DNA from 4 places in the Enterobacter sp. ECC-219 genome. Region 3 is predicted to be linked to each of the others. Evidence: predicted binding sites of a transcription regulator. Region 3 holds the regulator's gene; each other region holds the start of a gene.
The links. The regulator sigma-54, encoded in region 3, starts transcription at its own class of promoters, with help from an activator protein. The targets are predictions, from matches to a motif close to GTTGGCACANNTTTCGCTNT.
Positions count from the first base shown of each region.

Region 1: a site for sigma-54 is predicted at 2,167-2,186, ahead of V1603_RS09485 (amino acid ABC transporter substrate-binding protein). Genes of this name have one in related genera too.
Region 2: a site for sigma-54 is predicted at 2,397-2,416, ahead of norV (anaerobic nitric oxide reductase flavorubredoxin). Genes of this name have one in related genera too.
Region 4: a site for sigma-54 is predicted at 2,286-2,305, ahead of hypA (hydrogenase maturation nickel metallochaperone HypA). Genes of this name have one in related genera too.

Region 1 covers NZ_CP143680.1:2,021,072-2,025,284, forward strand. The annotation lists gene gltK (glutamate/aspartate ABC transporter permease GltK) at 1-93, opposite strand, end outside; gene V1603_RS09480 (amino acid ABC transporter permease) at 93-833, opposite strand; gene V1603_RS09485 (amino acid ABC transporter substrate-binding protein) at 989-1,894, opposite strand; gene lnt (apolipoprotein N-acyltransferase) at 2,296-3,834, opposite strand; gene corC (CNNM family magnesium/cobalt transport protein CorC) at 3,840-4,213, opposite strand, start outside.
Region 2 covers NZ_CP143680.1:4,597,492-4,601,704, reverse strand. The annotation lists gene norW (NADH:flavorubredoxin reductase NorW) at 1-912, opposite strand, end outside; gene norV (anaerobic nitric oxide reductase flavorubredoxin) at 909-2,351, opposite strand; gene norR (nitric oxide reductase transcriptional regulator NorR) at 2,538-4,052, shown strand; gene gutQ (arabinose-5-phosphate isomerase GutQ) at 4,049-4,213, opposite strand, start outside.
Region 3 covers NZ_CP143680.1:61,901-66,113, reverse strand. The annotation lists gene rapZ (RNase adapter RapZ) at 1-748, opposite strand, end outside; gene ptsN (PTS IIA-like nitrogen regulatory protein PtsN) at 794-1,285, opposite strand; gene hpf (ribosome hibernation promoting factor) at 1,368-1,655, opposite strand; gene rpoN (RNA polymerase factor sigma-54) at 1,678-3,111, opposite strand; gene lptB (LPS export ABC transporter ATP-binding protein) at 3,159-3,884, opposite strand; gene lptA (lipopolysaccharide ABC transporter substrate-binding protein LptA) at 3,891-4,213, opposite strand, start outside.
Region 4 covers NZ_CP143680.1:4,615,834-4,620,046, forward strand. The annotation lists gene hycC (formate hydrogenlyase subunit 3) at 1-979, opposite strand, end outside; gene V1603_RS21950 (4Fe-4S dicluster domain-containing protein) at 976-1,584, opposite strand; gene hycA (formate hydrogenlyase regulator HycA) at 1,658-2,122, opposite strand; gene hypA (hydrogenase maturation nickel metallochaperone HypA) at 2,334-2,684, shown strand; gene hypB (hydrogenase nickel incorporation protein HypB) at 2,688-3,551, shown strand; gene V1603_RS21970 (HypC/HybG/HupF family hydrogenase formation chaperone) at 3,542-3,814, shown strand; gene hypD (hydrogenase formation protein HypD) at 3,817-4,213, shown strand, end outside.

The DNA.
Region 1 (4,213 bases), 2.0 Mb from region 3:
GATGGCGATCGCGGTGATCTTTAAGGTAATTACCAGACCATCGAGCAGGTAGGGCATGGATGGAACAATAGAACTCCAGTCAAATTCGTACATTATTTGCCCCCCAGATTGCCCGGCAGGCGTACTTTGCGTTCAACCAGGTTCATCACCAGCATGATGAAAGCGTTAATCAGAACATAGGCGAGCGTGATCGCGGTGAAGGATTCCCACGCGTGAGCGGAGTAATCCAGCAGCTTGCCCGCCTGTGCAGCCATATCCACCAGGCCGATGGTTGAGGCGATGGCCGAGTTTTTCACCAGGTTCATCATCTCAGAGGTCATCGGTGGAACGATAACGCGGTAGGCGTTAGGCAGCAGCACATAGCGGTAGGTTTGTGGCAGGGTCAGGCCCATGGCCAGGCCCGCATTTTTTTGTCCGCGCGGCAATGACTGAATGGCGGCACGCACCTGCTCGCAAACGCGCGCAGCGGTAAACAGCCCCAGACACATCATGGAGGAGACAAAGAACTGCACATTCGGATCCAGCTCCGACTTGAACCACATGCCAATATTTTCCGGCAGCAGTTCCGGGATGACCAGATACCAGGTAAAGAACTGCACGATGAGCGGAACGTTACGGAACAGTTCCACATACAGTGTGCCAATGGTTGAAAGGAAACGGTTAGGGACGGTGCGCAGAATACCGAACAGCGAACCGACAAGAAACGCGATGATCCACGCCGTTATCGATAATGCCACGGTAACCTGAAAGCCGCTCCACAGCCAGCCAAGATAGGTGGTGTTGCCGAACGGGGCTTGTTGCAGGAATATGCCCCAGTTCCAGTCTATTGACATAATAAACTCCAGAAAAAAGAGGGTAGCAGCGCTACCCTCGAAGATTGGTGAGAAGCTCATTTTTCGCGCTGAGTGGGGAACGACCACTCAACGTATAGTCTGTCCATGCTTCCCGACAATCGAGAGGGCAGGAGATCCCGCCCCTGTTGTTCTAATTAGTTAAGAGCCTTGTCATTTGGAGATTTGAACAGCGCTTTCATGTCGTCAGACAGTTCAAAATTCATGTTCAGGTTTTTTGGTGGAATTGGGTTCTTGAACCACTTGTCGAACCATTTTTCCGCTTCGCCGGAGGTCTGAACCTGAGCGATGGTGTCATCGATCAGCTTTTTGAACTGCGGATCGTCTTTACGCAGCATACAGCCGTAGGCTTCTTTGGACTGCGCAGTACCGACGATATCCCAGTTGTCTGGTTTCTTCGCCTTCGCACGTTCGCCCGCCAGCAGGGCGTCATCCATCATAAACGCGACGGCACGGCCGCTTTCCAGGGTACGGAAAGAGTCGCCATGGTCTTTCGCGCTGATGATGCGCATGTCCATTTTCTTCTCGTCGTTCAGCTTGTGCAGCAGGACTTCAGAAGTGGTACCGGAGGTCACAACGACCGCTTTGCCTTTCAGGTCAGCAAAATCTTTGATCGCTCCGCCTTTTTTGGTCAGCAGACGGGTACCCACGACAAAGATGGTGTCAGAGAAGGCCGCCTGCTTCTGGCGTTCGAGGTTGTTGGTGGTAGAGCCACACTCGAAGTCAAAGGTGCCGTTTTGCAGCAGTGGAATACGGTTCTGTGAAGTGATTGGGATCAGCTTCACCTGCAGGTCAGGTTTGTTCAGCTTTTTCTTCACAGCTTCAACGATGGCGTTGGAGTAATCCTGTGAATAGCCCACGACTTTTTGCGTGTTGTCGTAGTAAGAGAACGGGACGGAAGATTCACGGTGGCCGACCACGATGACGCCGTTTTTGGCAATCTTGTCGAGAGTGCTGCCTGCTGCCGGAGCGTCTTCAGCGTGAACCACGCCTGCGGACATTCCCATAACCAGCATTGCTGTGGCCAGTTTACGTAATTGCATACCCAACTCCTTTCTTATCAGCGCCAGTGACGCATTGATACCCATTGTGATGTTGTTATATCTCGCGCGATGCGAGTGCAGTGTTATGCAAGCTTGTTAACATTTAGTCTGGCTTAATGTAAAGATTTTGCTGCGTTATTGTTTATTTTTGCGAAGCGCGCCGCACGATTCAGAGGCAATAATCTCCCGTTGCACCGTTTCGGTGCTACCGATGATCTACGCTGGTGCGACAAGGTTACACGTTAAGCCAAACTGCGTTTGCGTGAATAAATAAAGCAATAGGCGTGCCAGATTTGGCGTCGGAAGGGAGTTGTCGGGTGACGGCTACGCCTTACCCGACCTACGGGAGTAAAAATGTAGGCCGGGTAAGCGTCAGCGCCACCCGGCAACAGAAGGTAAGACTAGCGACGACGCTGACGCAGGCTCATCAGCACGGCGCCAAAGCCGAACAGCGCGGTCAAAATCCACAGCGGCCAGTTGCCGGTGCGGGCGTACGGCGTAAGTCCCGTGGTTGGTGTGACGTTAGTGGTCAGCACCTCACGGGTAAACTGCGGGATCATGGCCTGGATTTCACCCTGCGGACCAATCACGGCTGTGATGCCGTTGTTGGTGCTGCGCAGCAGCGGACGCGCCAGCTCCAGGGAACGCATGCGCGCCATCTGGAAGTGCTGCCACGGGCCGATAGATTTACCAAACCAGGCATCGTTGGAGATGGTCAGCAGATAGTCGGTATCCGGACGGAAGTTATCCCGCACCTGCTCGCCGAGGATGATTTCGTAGCAGATGGCCGCCGTAAGAGCCAGACCGTGCGCATGCAGCTGGGGCTGAACGTACGGGCCGCGGCTGAAGGAGGACATCGGCAGGTCAAAGAACGGTGCCAGCGGGCGCAAAATCGACTCCAGCGGGACAAATTCACCAAACGGCACCAGGTGGTTCTTGTTGTACCGGTCAGTAGAGTGGTAGCTGTACTCGCTATCTTTCCCAAGCGTAATGATAGTGTTGTAGGTGTCGTAGCGGTTCTGCTGATTCAGCCGCGCATCGACAATGCCGGTAATCAGCGTGCTGCCGCGCGCTACCAGCAGGTCGTTCATCATGTTCAGGAATGGCTGCTGGTTGATTTCCAGATCGGGAATGGCAGACTCTGGCCAGATAATCAGCTGCGATTTACCCATCACCTCTTCGGTGGCGTTGGCGTAGATCTTCAGCGTGTTCAGCAGCTCTTTTTCGTCCCACTTCATGGACTGCGGGATATTCCCCTGCACCATGGAAACCTGCATGGTGCGCTCAGGCTCAGGCGTGAACCACTGGATATAGCGCAGCGGGAAGGGCAGGGCGAACAGCACCAGCGCCACAGCCAGCGGTTTCCAGCAGCGCTGGACCAGCGCCAGGACCAGCAGGCCGCTCACCACCATCAGCAGGAAGTTAATGGCTTCAACGCCCATTACCGGCGCGAGACCTTTCAGCGGGCCGTCAATTTGGCTGTAGCCGAACTGTAGCCACGGGAAACCGGTCAGCACCCAGCCACGCAGGAACTCGGTAATCTGCCAGACCACCGGCGCGGCAATGGCGACGCGCAGCCAGGTGGTTTTAGGCCACAGGCGAGAAAGGATACCGGCGAACAGACCGGTGTACAGTGAGAGATAAGCAGCGAGCAGTACGACCAGGAAGACGTTAACCGGGCCCGGCATCCCGCCAAATTGGGCGATACTGACGTAGACCCAGTTAATGCCGGAACCAAACAGCCCCAGCCCCCAGAAGTAGCCAATGGCGGCGGCCTGTACCGGACGACGGTTCAGGGTCAGGCCCTGAAGCCCCATCAGGGAGAGAATGGCCGCGGGCCAGATATCGTAAGGAGAAAAAGCCAGCGTACCGCTGGCTCCGAGCAACAGCGCCAGCAGCAAACGGACGCGCTGGCGTTCAAGCAATGGGGCAAATGCCATTTACATTAATCTTCCAGTTTTGGCACCGGTGAATCGTCCGGCGTTCTGACGTGAACCTGTATAATACGTCGGCTGTCGGCCATTGCTACTTTGAACTGGTAACCGTCGATGTCAACGGTCTCACCGCGCGCCGGAAGATGGCCAAAGGCCTGCATCACCAGTCCACCAATGGTATCGACCTCTTCATCGCTGAAGTGGGTACCGAAGGCGTCGTTAAAGTCTTCAATCGAGGCCAGCGCGCGCACGGTCCAGGTGTGGCGGCTGAGCTGACGGAAGTCGATATCCTCTTCTTCGTCGTACTCGTCTTCGATTTCACCCACGATCAGCTCAAGAATATCCTCGATCGTGACAAGACCTGAGACGCCGCCGAATTCATCAA
Region 2 (4,213 bases), 490 kb from region 3:
CGCGCTTCCGCCGAGCAGATTTTTCGCCAGACACATTGCGCTTAACTGAATCGGCTGCAAAAAGGGCAGCACTTCACCGTTAATTTCCGCACAGTCGCCCAGGGCATAAATGTCCGGCCGCGTGGTTTGCAGGTAGCAGTCTACCTTCACGCCGCGGTTTATCTCAGCCCCTGCGCGATGCGCCAGCGCGGTTTCCGGACGCAGCCCTGTCGCGGCAACCACCGCATCCACTTCTACGCTGCGGCTGCGGTCGAGCGTGGCGCGAATACCGCCTTCGGTTTTGCTCAGGCTCTGCAGCTGCGATTTCAGCAGCAGATGGACGCCCATATCGGTCAGACGATGCTGTAAGCGACTGCTTACTTCTGCGGGCATCAGCGCCGACAGAATACTGGCCGCGTGGTCAACCAGGGTGACGGATTTCCCCGCGCGGCAGAAATCCATCGCCAGCTCGGTGCCGATCAGCCCGCCGCCGACAATCATCACCCGTTGCGCATCGCGGAGCAGGGTTTCGCTGGCCTGGTACTCCTGCTGGCTGTTGAGGGTAATCATCAGCTCGCGGCCCTCAACCGGCGGCACAAAGGCTGATGCCCCGGTCGCCAGCACCAGCCTGTCGTACTGCCAGGTTTTCTCTTTCGCTTTCACCACGTGGGCGTCGGCGTCGATGTCGGTGACCCAGGTGTACGGAAACAGACGCAGGTTAAACTGCTCCGCGAACTCCCCCGCCGTCTGGCGGGTGAGGTCTTCGGCGCGCTGATTCTGGCTGATGACGTGGCTTAAATCAGGCTTGTTGTACTCGTCCATGCTGTCAGCGGCAATCACCGTCAGCGGCACGTGAGCGTCCTGCTTGCGGATATTTTTCACCAGCTGGCGGGCGGCAAAGCCCGAGCCGATGATAACGATGCCGTTGCTCATTTTGCCTCCGCTGCCAGTTCGTCAAAGACGTCTTTGCCGAGGGAACATTCCGGGCAGAGGAAGTTGTCCGGCACCTCGCTCCACGGCGTGCACGGAGAGACATCCTGTAGCGGCTCGCCCAGCTCAGGATCGTAAACCCACTGGCAGACGCTGCACTGCATGCGTGGGCCGAGATCGGCGCTGGCGGCAACGTCACAGGTTTGCGGCTGTTCGGCGGGTGTTGCATCGGCATCAGGAAGCGGTGCGAGCGCCCACTGACGGGCAATGTCGCGACCGTGCTGGCGGCAGATTTCCAGCGCGTCGAGATCAGGACGCCATTTCGCCTTCAGGCTCAGGGACATCTCAAAACCGGCATCCTGTAAACGGGTGGAGAGACGGTCTACCGCGCCGCCGCTCCAGCCGTGTGAACCAAAGGCACTGGCGCGTTTGTTGCGAAAGCGCAGACCGGTCATCTCTTCCACCAGGCCGGCAATTTTCGGCATCATCACGTTATTCATGGTGGAGGTGCCCACCAGCACGCCCTTAGAGCGGAAGACGTTGGTCAATACCTCGTTCTTATCGCTGCGCGCCACGTTGAAGATTTTCACCGCCACGTTCGGGTCCACTTCGTTGATGCCCTGGGCAATGGCGTCCGCCATCATGCGGGTGTTGTTGGACATGGTGTCGTAGAAAATCGTAATGCGGTCTTCCTGATAATCTGCCGCCCATTTCAGGTACAGCTCCACTATCTGGGTTGGGTTTTCACGCCACACCACGCCGTGGGAGGTGGCAATCATCTCCACCGGCAGGTTGAAGCCGAGGATCTCGGTGATTTTCGGCGTCACCAGGCGGCTGAACGGGGTCAGGATGTTGGCGTAGTAACGCTGGCACTGTTCGAACAGCTCGGCTTGGTCCACTTCGTCGTTGAACAGGCGCTCGTCGCAGTAGTGCTGGCCGAAGGCGTCGTTGCTGAACAGCACCGCGTCGCCGGTCATGTAGGTCATCATGCTGTCCGGCCAGTGCAGCATCGGGGTTTCCACAAAGATCAGCTGCTTGCCGTTGCCGATATCCAGCGCGTCGCCGGTTTTCACGGTGTGGAAGTTCCACTCCGGATGGTGATGGTGGCCGTTGATCGAGTCGATGGCGTTGGTGGTGCAGTAGATTGGGGTGTCCGGGATGCAGGACATCAGTTCGGTCAGGGCCCCGGCGTGATCCTCTTCCGCATGGTTGATGATGATGTAGTCGATGGCGTTCAGATCGATTTCGCTGCGCAGGTTCTGCACGAACTCGCGGCTGAACTTGTGATCGACGGTATCGATCAGCACGTTTTTACCTTCGCGAATGAGATAGCTGTTGTAGCTGCTGCCGCGCAGCGTTTTGTATTCCGTCCCGTGGAAATCGCGCACTTCCCAGTCACGTTGACCCACCCAATGAATGTTATTTTTAACCAGAATAGACATAGCAACCTCAGCGTAATACAGCGTTTCAAATAAGATGCTGTACCTATATCAAGGTGCGTGCCAACTATTTAATTGATTGATAATATTGAGTTTATAAATGTATTGTCCGTAAAGGATAGTCATTATGACTATCAAGAAAGCTGTCAATATGACACTATGTATTGTCAAAATGACTGTGAGGCTGACATGAGCTTTTCTGTAGATGTGCTGGCGAAGATTGCCATTGAACTGCAAACCGGTATCGGCCATCAGGACCGTTTTCAACGGCTGATCTCCACGCTGCGCCAGGTGCTGGCGTGTGACGCCTCGGCGCTGCTGCGCTACGAGGGAAGACAGTTTATTCCGCTGGCTATCGACGGGCTGGCGCAGGACGTGCTCGGACGGCGCTTTACCCTTGAAGGCCATCCGCGGCTGGAGACCATCGCCCGCGCGGGTGACGTGGTGCGTTTCCCGGCGGACAGCGATCTGCCCGACCCGTACGACGGCCTGATCCCCGGACAGGAGAGCCTGAAGGTGCACGCCTGTATCGGCCTGCCGCTGTTTGCCGGGCAAAACCTGATTGGCGCGCTGACGCTCGACGGCATGTCGCCGGACCAGTTCGACACCTTCAGCGACGAAGCGCTGCGCCTGATTGCGGCGCTGGCCGCCGGGGCGCTGAATAATGCGCTGTTGATAGAGCAGCTGGAGAGCCAGAATATTCTTCCCGGCAGCCCGGCGGCGTTTGAGCAGGTCACGCACACGGAGATGATCGGTCTTTCGCCCGGCATGGCGCAGCTCAAAAAAGAGATTGAGATTGTCGCCGCGTCCGATCTGAACGTGCTGATCTTCGGGGAGACCGGCACCGGTAAGGAGCTGGTGGCGAAAGCCATTCACGAAGCCTCGCCGCGGGCGGCCAACCCGCTGGTGTACCTCAACTGCGCCGCGCTGCCGGAAAGCGTGGCGGAGAGCGAGCTGTTTGGTCACGTCAAAGGGGCGTTTACCGGGGCGATCAGCAACCGCAGCGGCAAGTTCGAAATGGCCGATAACGGCACGCTCTTCCTGGATGAGATTGGCGAATTATCCTTATCACTTCAGGCCAAACTGCTGCGCGTATTGCAGTACGGCGATATTCAGCGCGTGGGGGATGACCGCAGCCACAGAGTGGACGTGCGCGTGCTGGCAGCGACTAACCGGGATCTGCGTGAAGCGGTGCTGGCGGGCAATTTCCGCGCCGACCTGTTCCACCGCCTGAGCGTGTTCCCGCTGTCCGTGCCCCCGCTACGCGAGCGCGGGGACGACGTGGTGCTGCTGGCGGGCTTTTTCTGCGAGCAGTGCCGCCTCAGGATGGGGCTTTCCCGCGTGGTGCTGAGTCCGGGGGCGAGATCGCATCTGCTGAGCTACGGCTGGCCGGGCAACGTGCGCGAGCTGGAGCATGCGATTCACCGCGCGGTAGTGCTGGCGCGGGCGACGCGCTCGGGGGATGAAGTGGTTATTCATGCGCGCCATTTTGCGCTGCAGGATGAAAATACGCCGTCCGTGAAGCCTGCAACGCCTGAGAGCGTGAACGAGAACCTGCGCGAGGCGACGGAAGCATTTCAGCGTCAGATGATTACCCGCGCGCTGGAGCAGAACAACCGCAGCTGGGCGGCGTGCGCCCGGGCGCTGGAGATGGACGTCGCCAACCTGCACCGGCTGGCGAAGCGTCTCGGGCTGAAGGGTTAGATTATCCCGGCCTGGTAGAAGTCCTGCAGGTTGATGGCGCCGCACAGCCTACCGTGCTCGTCCACCACCGGTGCGGCGGTGATTTTGCGCTTCATCAGCACCTCTTTGGCTTCAATGGCGCGGCTGTCGGCGTTCAGCGTCAGCCCGCCTTTGGTCATGGC
Region 3 (4,213 bases):
CGCCGGTACAGCCAATCGCCACTGTCAGGTAGCTACGATTGTTTGTCTCCAGCATAGGTAACCATAGCTCAAGGTAGCTTCGCGTCTGGTAGATAAAATTGTGAACTTCTGTGTGCCGGTCGAGGAACGCCGCGACGGGTTTATCCAGGCCGGTCATTGGACGCAGTTTGGGATCCCAGTGCGGGTTCGGCAGGAAGCGCACGTCGAAAACATAGTCCGCATCAATCGGAATACCGTGCTTAAAGCCGAAGGATTCGAACACCATCGTCAGTTCGCGCTCGCGTTTGCCCAGCAGGCGGGTACGCAGCATTTCCGCCAGCTCGTGAACGGACATCTCTGAGGTGTCGACTATCAGATCGGCACGAGAGCGCAGCGGCTCCAGCAGATCGCTCTCTTCATCGATTGCGCTCTCCAGCGAGAGATTCTTGCTGGATAGCGGGTGCAAACGACGGGTATCACTGTAGCGGCGGATCAGGGTATTGCGGTCGGCATCAAGGAACAGCAGTTGAGGCGAGAACGCGTCAGGCAGGTTACTCATTGCCTGTTCGAAGATCTCCGGGGATTCGGGCATGTTACGCACGTCGATACTGACGGCGGCGGAGGTTTGTCTCTCCGCTAGCGTGCGTGCCAGATCGGGCAATAACACGACCGGCAGGTTATCGACGCAGTAAAAACCCATGTCTTCCAGCGCACGCAGGGCAACGGATTTTCCCGACCCTGAACGACCGCTGACAATCATCAGCACCATGTTCCGTTTCTCCTCAGGACAACAGATGTGAAGGCCATCACCTGGTTATGCGTCATCCTGATTGCCTTCTGCTTCAGTGATAATTTGATAAAGCTCTTCATCACTTTGGGCCGAGCGCAGTCGACGGCAGATGGTTTTATCCGCCAGACGTTTAGCAACCAGCGAAAGCGTATGCAGATGGGTCTTGGTCTGGTCGGCAGGCACCAGCAGCGCGAAGAGGAGATCGACGGGCTGGTTATCAATGGCGTCAAAAGCGATTGGCGTTTCCAGCTGCACAAACACACCGACGGCACGCAGGGTATCCTCTTCCAGCTTGCCGTGCGGGATCGCGATGCCGTTGCCGATACCGGTACTGCCCATCTTTTCACGGGTCAGAATCGCTTCGAACACCACCTGCGGCGGCAGGCCCAGCTGTTTTGCAGCCAATTCACTGATGATCTCCAGCGCACGTTTTTTGCTCTGGCAGTGAACGGCACTGCGGGTACATTCCTGGTTAAGGACATTGCTCAGTTGAAGAGCGGAATCGTTGTTTATCATAATTTCACCTAAGCGCTAACTGTACAAATGGCCTGTTGTGTTTCACAACAGGCCGTCCTGCACCCGTTAACTGCCCGGACAATTAGTGTTGTTTCAGTTTATCTTTATGTTTATTGAGCTGTCGCGCAAGCTTGTCAATCAAGCCGTCGATAGCCGCGTACATGTCCTGCCCTTCCGCACTGGCATGGAGCTCACCCCCGTTTACATGCAGGGTCGCATCCGAGATATGAGTCACTTTCTCCACTTTTAACACAACGTAGACCTGGTTGATCCTTTCGAAATACTGTTCAAGTTTCGCGAACTTAGCGTTCACGAAGTCACGTAAGGCCTCAGTAATCTCGACGTTGTGTCCTGTGATATTGAGCTGCATAGTGTCTTCCTTATCGGTTGTGTCAGACCAGCTGTTTACGCTGGTTAGACGGCGGAATGGATAAAGACTCTCGATACTTCGCAACAGTACGACGTGCCACCATAATACCCTGATCGGACAGCATGGTGGTCAACTTACTGTCACTTAGTGGCTTCGCGGGGTTCTCCGCGGCGATCAACTTCTTCACCAGTGCGCGAATCGCCGTTGACGACGCTTCGCCGCCGCCCTCGGTGTTCACATGGCTGGAGAAGAAATACTTAAGCTCAAAAATACCGCGCGGACTGTGCAGATACTTCTGCGTGGTGACGCGGGAAATGGTGGATTCATGCATCTCGACGGCCTGGGCGATATCCGCCAGTACCATCGGTTTCATATACTCTTCGCCCTGCTCAAAGAATGCCTGCTGCTGTTCGACGATGCAGCGGCTCACGCGCAGCAGGGTATCATTCCGGCTCTCCAGGCTCTTGATCAACCATCGCGCTTCCTGAAGATTGCTGCGAATATATTGATTGTCGGAGTCGTTGCGCGCGCTGGTGCACATAGAGGCGTACTGCTGGTTGATTTGCAGGCGAGGGATGCTGTCAGAGTTCAGTTCAACGACCCAGCGGTCATTGTGTTTTCTGACCAGCACGTCCGGGATAACGTACTCGGGTTCGCTGGTCTGGATCGACTGACCGGGACGCGGATCGAGAGACTGGATCAGATTTACCGCCTCTTTCAGCACCTCTTCCTTCAGGCGCGTCACGCGCATCAGGGTGCGGAAATCGTGGTTAGCCAGAAGATCCAGATGATCGCTGATGATTAAGCGCGCTTCGTCGAGCCACGGCGTCTCTTTGCTGAACTGAGAAAGCTGGATCAGCAGGCAGTCGCGCAGGTCTTTCGCGGCCACCCCGACCGGATCGAAGCGCTGAATGCGTTTCAGTACCGCTTCAATCTCCTCAATCTCAATCTCTTCATCGCCCATGCTTTCCAGAATGTCGTCCAGCGTGACGGTCAAATAACCGGTGTCATCAACGGCGTCGACAATCGACGTGGCAATGGCACGGTCGGTATCGGAGAAGGGGGTAAGCTCTACCTGCCACATGAGGTAATCCTGCAGCGACTGGGTGGTTTCGCCCTGGTAGACCGGTAGCTCGTCGTCCTGGTAGTCTGCACGCGTGCCGGAAGGGGTCCCGGCGGTATAGATTTCATCCCAGCTGGCATCCAGCGGAAGCTCGTCCGGCATCTCTTTTTGTTCGAGGGCATCCGCGGTGTCGAGCGCTTCTGTATCCTGTGACTGCTGGGTATCTACCTCGTCATGAAGATCGGCTTGCTCCAGCAGGGGATTGCTGTCCAGCGCCTGCTGGAGCTCCTGCTGAAGTTCTAACGTGGACAGCTGCAACAGGCGAATTGCCTGCTGTAGCTGCGGCGTCATCGCCAGCTGTTGGCTGAGCCTTAATTGCAAACCTTGCTTCATGTTCAGAGCATTTTTCTCCGGTTCGGCGTTACGTTACCTCTACCCTATCAGAGTCTGAAGTCTTCCCCAAGATAGACACGCTTAACATGATCGTCTTCGAGGATCTGCTGCGGCGTACCGTGGGCGATCAGATTGCCCTGGCTCACGATATACGCGCGTTCACATACCGCCAGCGTTTCACGAACGTTGTGGTCGGTGATCAGCACGCCAAGCCCGCTGTCACGCAGATGCTCGATAATGCGTTTAATGTCGATAACGGAGATTGGGTCAACGCCCGCAAACGGTTCATCCAGAAGGATAAACTTCGGATTGGCGGCCAGCGCGCGCGCAATCTCAACACGACGGCGTTCCCCCCCGGACAATGCCTGGCCCAGGCTGTCGCGCAGGTGCTCGATGTGAAACTCTTCCATCAGCTCGTTGGCGCGATCCTGACGCTGTTCGTTGGTCAGGTCGTCGCGAATTTGCAGGACCGCCATCAGGTTATCAAAGACGCTCAGACGACGGAAAATAGAGGCTTCCTGCGGCAGATAGCCGATGCCACGGCGCGCGCGCGCGTGCAGCGGCAGCAGGCTGATGTCTTCATCGTCAATAATAATGTTGCCGGCATCGCGCGGCACAATACCAACCACCATGTAGAAGGTGGTGGTTTTACCCGCACCGTTCGGGCCAAGCAGGCCCACAATTTCGCCGGAGTTGACGGTCAGACTGACATCTTCTACGACACGGCGGCCTTTGTAAGCCTTCGCGAGATTTTTTGCAGTTAATGTTGCCATAGCGAATTAGTTACTCTTCTTCTGTGCCGGGGCCTGGCCCTTGCCTTTGTCCTGCAGCTGCGACGGAACCAGCACGGTGGTTACGCGTTTGCCTTTCTCGCTGGAGGCCTGCATTTTTTGCTCTTTCACCAGATAGGTAATCTGGTCACCGGTAATATTGCTGTCCAGCTGTTCCAGATAGGCGTTTCCGGTCAGGATGACCAGATCCTTCGCCAGCTCATAGTGCATATGCGAGGCGTGGCCCTTCACCGGCTTGCCGTTGTCCTGCATCTGGTAGAAGGTGGCCGGGTTGCCGTAGCCATCAATAATCTCTTTGCCCTGCTCGCCGC
Region 4 (4,213 bases), 470 kb from region 3:
TGACGAGGTGATACAGGCCGCCGATAAACCCGGCAGCAATCAGCGCCGGCTGGTTAAGCGCCAGCCCGGCGACGCCCGCGCCCATACCGAGCAGGATGATGCCGATGTTTTCAAGGGTGTGGTACGCCAGCAGGCGCTGAATGTTGTGCTCCATCAGGGCGTACAACCCGCCAACGAACGCGGTGACCATGCCCGCAATCAGCAGCATCACGCCCCACCAAAGCGGCGGCTGACCGCCGGTCAGCGTGAGGGTCAGGATACCGAACAGCCCCACCTTCATCACCACTGTGGAGAACAGCGCGGCAGCCGGCGCCGGGGCATTCGCATGCGCCTGCGGCACCCAGCCGTGCAGCGGGATAATCCCGGCCAGCAGGCCAAAGCCGACTACGCCAAGCAGCCAGACGTCGTTGCCCAGCGTCTGGCCGTTAAGCGCGGAAAAGTCCAGGGTGCCGAAACGCTGCCACACCAACCAGCAGGCCAGCGCCAGCAGCAGCGTCCCGAGGCGACCGAGCGCAAACCACAGCTTGCCGGAGGCGCTGCAGCCCGTCAGGAACACGCCGCACAGGGCCATGATCTCCGCCATCACCACCAGCGCACCGAGGTTGCTGGCGATAACCGTGCAGACCGCCGTGGCCATCAGCAGGTTCACCAGCAGGCCGTTGGCTTTGACCTGCTGATGACGGTGCCAGTCAATATTGAACAGGCTGATAAACAGCCCGCACAGGCCAAAGGTCACCAGCCAGATGGCGTTTAGCGGTGTAATCGCCACGGTGTGGCGAATCAGCGGCATAAGTGTTTCCACGGATTGTCCGCCGAGCAGAACCACGCCGCCAGCGGCCAGCGTCATCAGGCTGCCGACCGCCCCGCCGATACCGGCTATCCAGCCGCTCAGGGTTTTATGGAAAGAGAACACCAGCGCCAGCACGGCGGCAGCGGCAAAGTACGCCACGGCGCTGTTAATCATAAATATCGCGTTCATTTCGCCCCCTCGTTAAGCGACTGCAGAAGCGAAAGATCGCCGACGTCGGTATTAATGGTCAGCTCGCGCTTGCGCCTGCTGGTGCGGGCGATGTCGCGGATGTTGACCAGGATCAGCGCTTTGGTCGGGCAGGTCCGCACGCAGGCCGGGCCCTGTTCGTCAAAGCTGCACAGGTCGCACTTCACCGCGATAGCGCGGATGCCGGGGACCCAGTCCAGCAGCGTGCTCACCTTCGCCGGAGCGGGTGGCGCAGGCAGCGCTTTCGGGGTATTGGCGTTCGCCGGGATATGGAGCGGGCGGCTGCCGGAGAATTCAATGGCGCCGAACGGGCAGGCGATGCCGCACAGCTTGCAGCTGACGCACAGGCTTTCGTTCAGCTGGACCGCGCCATCGACGCGGGTGATGGCGTTAACCGGGCACACGCCCGCACACGGGGCATCTTCACAGTGGTGGCAGAGCTGCGGGGCAGACTCTTTTTCATTACGCATGACGCGCAGGCGCGGCATGGACTGCAGCCCGTGCAGGCGGTGCGTTTCCGAGCACGCCGCCTCACAGGTTCGACAGCCAATACAGACCGTCGAGTCAGCAATTACAAAACGGTTCACCGGGCAATCCTCAGGTGATGGTCATTTTTGACGACGAAAAACTGTCTCATCGACACTTTTCGACACACGGTTATCAGGCAGGGTTAGCGGGAATCTTTCCCGCGACCAGCTGTTTCAGGTCGACCGGCAAGTCGTGTTCAACCGCGGCGTAGAGACCGTTGTAAACCGGCGCGATTTTCTCCAGATAGTGCTCAAGCACCTGCTGGCGATCGCGGTTGCTGACGTAGCCGTCGACCATGCCGTCGGCCATCAGCTGGGCCTGCGCAATACACTGTTTTTCACCCTCTTTGTTCTCGACGTAGTACTCGATGGTGTGGCTGTTAAAGCTGTCTGCCAGGGTGACAAAAACCGTGAAATGGCCGAAGAGGACAAATCGCATATCGCCCTGCGCCGCACAGCTCATCGCGTGATGCAGACGCGCTTTTGACAGGGTGATCCCCTGAACCAGAGAGTTGCAGTAGAGGTGCCACTGATCCTGAAGCTGCTGGTGGCGTTGCGCGATGTAATCCGCTTTTTCGCTGATTTCCCAAATAGTCATAAAAGGTATCCGGTTAATGGAGATAGCGGCTGTTAAGCAGATTCCGTGCCAGTTTTTAATTAATTGATTTACAATGACTTTATCAAAAAATTCACTGTCAACGCTGCGATGTCGACGTGTCATTTCGACAGCGTTGACATCGTCACGCCTTAAAAAAAATCAAGCTGGCACCGTTATTGCATTCAATGGCGCAATTCATTGAGGAGGCGTCATGCACGAAATCACCCTCTGCCAGCGTGCTCTGGAACTTATCGAACAGCAGGCAGTGCAAAACCGCGCGAAACGCGTCACTGGCGTCTGGCTGAAGGTCGGGGCGTTTTCCTGCGTCGAGACCAGCGCCCTGGCCTTCTGCTTTGAGCTGGTGTGCCGCGGCACGCTGGCGGAAGGCTGCGCGCTGCATATTGAAGAGCAGCAGGCGGAGTGCTGGTGCGAGCAGTGCCAGCAGTACGTCACCCTGCTGTCATCGAAGGTTCAGCGCTGCCCGCAGTGCCAGAGCGCCGGGCTGCGCATCGTGGCGGATGACGGCATGCAGATCCAACGTCTCGAAATCGAGAAGGAGTAAAGTATGTGTAGTACCTGCGGTTGCGCCGAAGGCAACCTGTATATAGAAGGGGATGAACACCGCCCCCACTCCGCGTTTCGCTCCGCGCCCTTTTCCCCCGCCCCGCGTCCTGCGGCGGCCCTGACCGGCATAACCTTTGCACCGCAACGCTCCGGCGCGGGTGACCTGCATTACGGCCACGGCGAAGCGGGCACCCACGCGCCGGGCATGAGCCAGCGCCAGATGCTGGAGGTGGAGCTCGACGTGCTGGACAAAAATAACCAGATCGCCGCCCGCAACCGCGCCCGCTTCGCCGCCCGCAAACAGCTGGTGCTGAACCTGGTCTCCAGCCCCGGTTCCGGCAAAACCACGCTGCTGACCGAAACGCTCAAACGCCTCAACGGGCGCGTCTCCTGCGCGGTGATCGAGGGCGACCAGCAAACGGTAAACGACGCGGCGCGCATCCGCGAAACCGGCACCCCGGCAATTCAAGTTAACACCGGTAAAGGTTGCCACCTGGACGCGCAGATGATTGCCGACGCCGCGCCGCGCCTGCCGCTGGCGGATAACGGCATCCTGTTTATTGAAAACGTCGGTAACCTGGTGTGCCCGGCAAGCTTTGACCTTGGCGAACGCCACAAGGTGGCGGTGCTTTCGGTGACCGAAGGCGAAGACAAGCCGCTGAAATACCCCCACATGTTCGCCGCCGCCTCCATCATGCTGCTGAACAAAGTCGACCTGCTGCCGTACCTGAATTTCGACGTGGATAAGTGCCTGGCGTATGCCCGGGAAGTGAATCCGGCGATTCACATCCTGCTGGTCTCCGCCACGCGCGGCGACGGAATGGACGCCTGGCTGGACTGGCTGGAGAGCGAACGATGTGCATAGGCGTACCGGGACAAATTCACGCCATCGACGGCAATCAGGCCAAAGTCGAGGTTTGCGGCATCCTGCGCGACGTCGACCTGACGCTGGTGGGCAGCACCGATGAAAGCGGCGCGTCGCGCCTCGGCCAGTGGGTGCTGGTCCACGTAGGCTTTGCGATGAGCGTGATTAACGAAGCAGAAGCCCGCGACACGCTCGACGCGCTGCAAAACATGTTCGACGTGGAACCGGACGTCGGCGCGCTGCTGTACGGCGAGGAAAGGTAATCATGCGTTACGTTGATGAATACCGCGCGCCGGAACAGGTGATGCAGCTTATCGGGCATCTGAAAACGCGCGCGGCGCTGCTGGACTACACGAAAGAAAAGCCGCTGCGGATCATGGAGGTGTGCGGCGGACATACGCACGCCATCTTCAAATTTGGCCTCGACCAGCTGCTGCCGGAGAACATCGAGTTTATTCACGGCCCCGGCTGCCCGGTGTGCGTGCTGCCGATGGGGCGCATCGACAGCTGCATTGAAATTGCCGGCCAGCCCGACGTTACTTTCTGCACCTTTGGCGACGCGATGCGCGTGCCGGGGAAAAACGGCTCGCTGCTGCAGGCGAAAGCGCGCGGGGCGGACGTGCGGATCGTTTACTCACCGATGGATGCCCTGACGCTGGCGA